DNA from 3 places in the Burkholderia oklahomensis C6786 genome. Region 1 is predicted to be linked to each of the others. Evidence: predicted binding sites of a transcription regulator. Region 1 holds the regulator's gene; each other region holds the start of a gene.
The links. Region 1 encodes HrcA, which represses chaperone genes, less so after heat shock. Its sites were predicted from a motif close to TTAGCACTCNNNNNNNNNGAGTGCTAA; they were not measured.
Positions count from the first base shown of each region.

Region 2: a site for HrcA is predicted at 1,120-1,146, ahead of groES (co-chaperone GroES). Genes of this name have one in related genera too.
Region 3: a site for HrcA is predicted at 913-939, ahead of groES (co-chaperone GroES). Genes of this name have one in related genera too.

Region 1 covers NZ_CP009555.1:2,452,640-2,454,908, reverse strand. The annotation lists gene hemH (ferrochelatase) at 1-537, opposite strand, end outside; gene hrcA (heat-inducible transcriptional repressor HrcA) at 735-1,757, opposite strand; gene BG90_RS11070 (NAD kinase) at 1,889-2,269, shown strand, end outside.
Region 2 covers NZ_CP009555.1:2,617,846-2,620,114, reverse strand. The annotation lists gene groL (chaperonin GroEL) at 1-703, opposite strand, end outside; gene groES (co-chaperone GroES) at 751-1,044, opposite strand; gene BG90_RS11765 (hypothetical protein) at 1,646-2,269, opposite strand, start outside.
Region 3 covers NZ_CP009556.1:2,833,680-2,835,948, reverse strand. The annotation lists gene speB (agmatinase) at 1-293, shown strand, start outside; gene BG90_RS30140 (hypothetical protein) at 393-854, shown strand; gene groES (co-chaperone GroES) at 964-1,254, shown strand; gene groL (chaperonin GroEL) at 1,268-2,269, shown strand, end outside.

The sequences.
Region 1 (2,269 bases):
GTCCGCGTAGTGGCGCACCGTGCGCACCTCCGGCTGGTTGCGCATCCGGCCGAGCGCGGCGAACGCGGCGTCGAACGCGGTGGCCGTCGTCGACGCCGAATATTGCGGATACATCGGCAGCAGCAGCACCCGCTCGGCGCCCGCGCGCTTCAGTTGCGAGAGCACGTCGGCGATGCTCGGCGTGCCGTAGCGCATCGCGTGGTCGACGATCACCCGGTAGCCGTTCGCCGCGAAGAGCGGCCGCAAGCACTCGACCTGACGCTCCGTATGGACGCGCAGCGGCGAGCCCTCGGGCATCCAGACGGCCGCGTACTTCTTCGCGGACGCGCGGCTGCGCAGCGGCAGGATCAGCGTGCGCAGGATCACCTGCCAGACGGCCTGCGGGATCTCGACGACGCGCGGGTCGGACAGGAACTGCGCGAGATAGCGGCGCACCGCGCGCGGCGTCGGCTCGTCGGGCGTGCCCAGGTTGACGAGCAGCACGGCGACGCGGTGAGCGGCCGACGCCTGCGACGGCGGTTCGAGGTCAAAACGCATGGAAAGATCGTGCCGGAGCACCGAATCGAACGACACTCATTATAGCGGGGCGGCCCGGGCCCACCAGTCGGCCGTCCGGCCGATTGCGCTGCGCGCGGCGCGCCGGCACGATGCCGATGACGGACTCGATCGAGGGAAAACGGCGCGGGACGCCGCAAACGTGTGATGAAACGGCGATGAAGCGCGGGTGGAACCGGTTACTGCTGGCTGAGCGCCAGCGACAGGAGGCGCGCGGTGATGTCGACGATCGGAATCACGCGGTTGTAGGCCATCCGCGTCGGCCCGATCACGCCGAGCGTGCCGACGATCTTGCCGTTGACCTCGTACGGGGCCGTCACGACGCTCATTTCGTCGATCGGCACGAGCGTCGATTCGCCGCCGATGAAGATCTGCACGCCCTGCGCGTGGCTCGACACGTCGAGAAGCTGCAGGAGGCTCGTCTTCTGGTCGAACACGTCGAACAGCTTGCGCAGCCGCGCCATGTCGGACGAAAGATCCGCCACTTCGAGCAGGTTGCGCTCGCCGGAGATCAGCACGGTGTCCTCGTCGTCGGCCTCCTCGGTGCTCGCCGTGACGGCCGCGTGCATCAGCGCCGTCATGTCGCCGCGCAGTTCGTCGATCTCCTCGCGCAGCCGGCGGCGCACCTCGTCGAACGACAGGCCGGCGAAGTGCGCGTTGATGTAGTTCGACGCCTCGGTGAGCTGCGAGGGCGTGTAGTCGCGCTGCGTCGCGATCATGCGGTTCTGCACGTCGCCTTCGGGCGTCACGATGATGAGGAGGATCCGCTTGTCCGACAGGCGCAGGAACTCGATCTGCTTGAACACGTGGCTGCGGCGCGGCGTCAGCACGACGCCCGCGAACTGCGACAGGTTCGACAGCACGCTCGCCGCGGCCGCGACGACCTTCTGCTGCGGATCGCCCGCCTGCAGCGTGGTCTGCACGAGCCGCGTGACGGCGTCGGCGTCGATCGGCGACTCGACCGTCAGCATCGTGTCGACGAAGAGGCGGTAGCCGCGCGGCGTCGGCACGCGCCCCGCCGACGTGTGCGGGCTCGACACGAGGCCGAGCTCCTCCAGGTCGGACATCACGTTGCGGATCGTCGCCGGGCTCAGCTCGAGCCCGGAATAACGAGACAACGTGCGCGATCCGACCGGCTGACCGTCGGCGATATACCGCTCGATCAGAGTCTTGAGGAGGGTTCGTGCGCGTGGATCTAACATGACGGAAAATTTTAGCGCAACCGGGCGGCGCCCGCGAGCGTCCCGCGCGCATCGTCCGTTCCCCACCCGTTTTGCCGTCCCCGGGCCGGCGGGCGGTTCTTTTCGTCATCGAGCTATGGTGTAATGCCGGCATGAAAATCGGCCACCAATTCCATACCGTCGCGCTCGTCGGGCGCAGCAACACGCCAGGGATCGCCGAGCCGCTGGCGTCGCTTGCCGCGTGCATCGCGAAACGCGGCTTCGAAGTCGTGTTCGAGGCCGACACCGCGCAGGCGATCGGCAGCACGGGCTACCCGGCGCTCACGCCCGCCGAGATCGGCGCGCGCGCCGACGTCGCGGTCGTGCTGGGCGGAGACGGCACGATGCTCGGCATCGGCCGCCAGCTCGCGCCGTACAAGACGCCGCTCATCGGCATCAACCACGGCCGGCTCGGCTTCATCACCGACATCCCGGCGTCCGACATGCAGGACGTCGTGCCGATGATGCTCGCGGGCAGCTTCGAGCGCGAGGAA
Region 2 (2,269 bases), 170 kb from region 1:
GCAGCAGGTCACGGATGTTCGACACCTTCTTGTCGTGCAGCAGCACGAACGGGTTTTCCAGGACGGCGACTTGCTTGTCCGGGTTGTTGATGAAGTACGGCGACAGGTAGCCGCGGTCGAATTGCATGCCTTCGACGACGTCCAGCTCGTCGGCGAGCGACTTGCCGTCTTCGACGGTGATCACGCCTTCCTTGCCGACCTTGTCCATCGCTTCAGCGATGCGATCGCCGATCGACGAGTCGCTGTTCGCCGAGATCGAGCCGACCTGTGCAATTTCCTTGTTCGTCGTGCAGGGCTTGCTGATCTTCTTCAGCTCTTCCACTGCAGCGGCCACGGCCTTGTCGATGCCGCGCTTCAGATCCATCGGGTTCATGCCCGACGCGACGTACTTCATGCCTTCGCGCACGATCGATTGCGCGAGCACGGTTGCCGTCGTCGTGCCGTCGCCGGCGTTGTCGCTGGTCTTGGAAGCCACTTCCTTGACCATTTGCGCGCCCATGTTCTGGAGCTTGTCCTTCAGCTCGATTTCCTTCGCGACCGACACACCGTCCTTCGTGACCGTCGGGCCGCCGAAGCTGCGCTCGAGCACCACGTTGCGGCCCTTCGGACCCAGCGTGACCTTCACAGCGTTGGCGAGAATGTTCACGCCTTCGACCATCTTCGCGCGTGCGGAATCGCCGAATACGACGTCTTTAGCTGCCATCTTCTAACTCCTTGAGATCTTTGAGAATGTGATCCGTTGGCGAACGCTTACTGAGCGTTGACCACGGCCATGATGTCTTCTTCGCGCATCACGAGCAGTTCCTGGCCGTCGACCTTGACGGTTTGGCCTGCGTATTTGCCGAACAGCACGCGATCGCCGACCTTCACGTCGAGAGCGATCGGAGCGCCCTTGTCATCGCGCTTGCCCGGACCGATGGCCAGAACTTCACCTTGATCCGGCTTCTCAGCGGCTGCGTCGGGAATGACGATGCCCGAGGCGGTCTTGGTTTCCTGATCCAGGCGCTTGACGATCACGCGATCGTGCAACGGACGAAGATTCATATTCACTCCTCTCTTGATTGAGACTGAAGAACGCTGAGGGAAACTGCCGGACGGCTCGCCGACCGGCAGGAATTGTTAGCACTCTCGTGCAGCGAGTGCTAATTATATGGACGGGTTTTGACAAATTCAAGAAGTGGAATCGCCAGCGATTCAGCAAAATTTCGGCGCGGGGAAATCCGGGGGAAATAGCCGGAGGTGCGCCGTCGGATCGCGAAAAAATCTCAATCGAAACAATAACTTGAAGCGAAACCCACCATTGGGGCGAAATGCGGCGCGAGCCGCCGCGCGCATCGTCGGGACGGATCCGAGGCGGATTTGCCCCCGTTGACTCGATCGGCGCCGAACGCACGATCATCGCATACATAATCCTTACGTCCAAGCCGATCCGCCTGCCCGACCCGCGGCTCCACCGATGCCGCCGGACGGATGCCGGCGCGCCGCCGCCCTTGCCCAGCCCGTGGCTCGGACGACAAATCCCGAGCCGAAACGACAAGGCGGCATGGCGTCGCCGCCATGCCGCCTGCTCCGTGTTCCGGTCAATTGCTTCCGGCTAGTTACTATAGGCGCGTCCCGCAGCATCGTCGGGACGCGCCGCGCCGCATTACTTCGGCAGCGCGCCGGCGAGCGTCGCGATCGCCGACGTGACCGGAGCGAGCGGATTCGACGCCGGAGCCGCCGACTTCGACGACGAGACCGTCAGGTTCGGCAGCGACGCCACCACCGCACCGACCGACGAGCCCACCGAGTTGACGACCGTGCTCGCGGCAACGGCGCCCGTCGACAGCAGCGAGCCGGTTGCGGCCGCCGCGCCGCCGAACGCGTTGCCGCCCGACGTCAACACCTTCCCGGCCGAGGTCGCGCCCGAACCCATCAGCGCGGAGCCGACGCTTCCGAGCTGCGAGCCCGCTGCGACGCCGGTGCCTGCCGCCCCCGTCAGCGCGCCTGCGACGCCGCCGACCGTGCCGCCGACAGCCGCAGCCGGATTGCTGCCTGCGACGGTCGCGATCGCGCCTGCCACGTTGTTCGCTGCGCTCGTCAGCGCGCCGGCCGGATTGCTGACGGGCAGCGCGCCCACGAGACCGCTGACCGCGCCCGTCACCGGATTGCCGTTCGCCACGCGCGCGAGCGTGCCCGCGACGTTGTTCGCGGCACCCGTCAATACGCCCGTCGGGTTGGCGACAGGCAGCGCGTTCGTCAGGCTGCTCACGACGCTCGTGATCGGCGC
Region 3 (2,269 bases), on a different replicon from region 1:
CGCTCGAACGCATCCGCTCGATCGTCGGCGATCGGCCCGCCTATCTGACGTTCGACATCGACTGCCTCGATCCCGCGTTCGCGCCGGGCACGGGCACGCCGGTCGCGGGCGGGCTGTCGTCCGCGCAGGCGCTCGCGATCGTGCGCGGCCTGGGCGGCGTGAACCTGATCGGCGCGGACGTCGTCGAAGTCGCGCCCGCGTACGACCAGAGCGAGATCACCGCGATCGCGGCCGCGCACATCGCGTGCGATCTGCTGTGCCTGTGGCGGCAGCGCAAGGTCGGCGCGCGCTAACCGGCAGTGTTGAACGGCCCTCGCTCCCATTGCGGGAGCGACGGCGCGCAGATGGCCGGCCGGAACGACAACATAATTTTCTGCGGGCGGAGGCGAGGCATGGCATTCGCGATCAAAGCCGAAGTGAGCGATCCGCAGGCGAAGACGTTCGCGTTCACTGCGCAAAAGACGATGTACGGCGGCAAGCATATCGCCGGGGGCGACACGATTTTCGTATTCGCGAGCGAGAACGAGGGTGGGCAAGGCCTCATCGCGCGCGGCGTCGTGACTTTCGCCGAAGCCGTCGCGAAGACGCCCGGCATCGACCGGCAAACGCCGCGCGTGAGCCTCGCCATCAAGCGCACCGCGCTGGCGAAGCGGCCGCTGGGGCGAAGCGAGCTCAGGCGCTTCACCGACTGGAGCGACGGCCAACCCGGGACCGAGCTCAATTTCAAGTTCTATCGGCAGGCGACGAACAAGATCATCGGCATCTCGGACGAAGCGGCGGCGTTCCTCGGCGCGTTCTTCGAGCGCGGCCGGCCGCCAGGCCGACCGCCGATCCCTAATGCGATTCGCCGATAAGTTTGTGCGAATCCGTTATTGGAGCGATCGACCGCGCGTTTCTATACTCGACACCGGATTGGCACTCATCGAACCCAAGTGCCAACGACTTCGATAAGGAAACCTGAGAATGAGCCTACGTCCGCTGCACGATCGCGTCGTCGTCAAGCGACTCGACCAGGAAACCAAGACCGCGTCGGGTATCGTCATCCCGGACAGCGCGGCGGAAAAGCCCGATCAGGGCGAGATCGTCGCGGTCGGTCCCGGCCGGCGCGACGCCGACGGCAAGCGTGTCGAACCCGACGTGAAGGTCGGCGAGCGCGTGCTGTTCGGCAAGTACGCCGGGCAGTCCGTGAAGGTCGACGGCAACGAATTGCTGGTGCTGCGCGAAGAAGACATCGTCGCAGTCGTTCATTCCTGAGGAGCGTCGAGTCATGGCAGCGAAAGAAATCATTTTTCACGACGGCGCGCGCACGAAGCTCGTCGAAGGCGTCAATCTGCTCGCGAACGCGGTGAAGGTCACGCTCGGCCCGAAAGGCCGCAATGTCGTGCTCGAGCGCAGCTTCGGCGCGCCCGTCGTCACGAAGGACGGCGTGTCGGTCGCGAAGGAGATCGAGCTTGCGGACAAGGTGCAGAACATCGGCGCGCAGCTCGTGAAGGAAGTCGCGTCGAAGACGAGCGACGCGGCGGGCGACGGCACGACGACCGCGACCGTGCTCGCGCAGGCGATCGTTCGCGAAGGGCAGAAGTACGTCGCCGCGGGCCTGAATCCGCTCGATCTGAAGCGCGGCATCGACAAGGCCGTGCTGGCCGCGGTCGAAGCGCTGAAGAAGATCAGCAAGCCGACCACGACGAGCAAGGAGATCGCGCAGGTCGCGACGATCTCGGCGAACGGCGAGGAATCGATCGGCCAGCGGATCGCCGAGGCGATCGACCGCGTCGGCAAGGAAGGCGTGATCACCGTCGAGGACGGCAAGTCGCTCGCCGACGAGCTCGATGTCGTCGAAGGGCTGCAGTTCGATCGCGGCTATCTGTCGCCGTACTTCATCAACAATCCCGACCGACAGCTCGCGGTGCTCGACGACCCGTTCATCCTGCTGCACGACAAGAAGATCTCGAACATCCGCGATCTGCTGCCGGTGCTCGAGCAGGTCGCGAAAGCGGGACGGCCGCTCCTCATCGTCGCCGAGGACGTCGAGGGCGAAGCGCTGGCGACGCTCGTCGTCAACAACATTCGAGGCATCCTGAAGACCGTCGCGGTCAAGGCGCCCGGCTTCGGCGACCGCCGCAAGGCGCTGCTGGAGGACATCGCGATCCTGGCGGGCGGCCAGGTGATCGCCGAGGAAACCGGCCTCACGCTCGAGAAGGCGACGCTCGCCGAGCTTGGGCGCGCGAAGCGCATCGAAGTCGGCAAGGAGAGCACGACGCTCATCGAC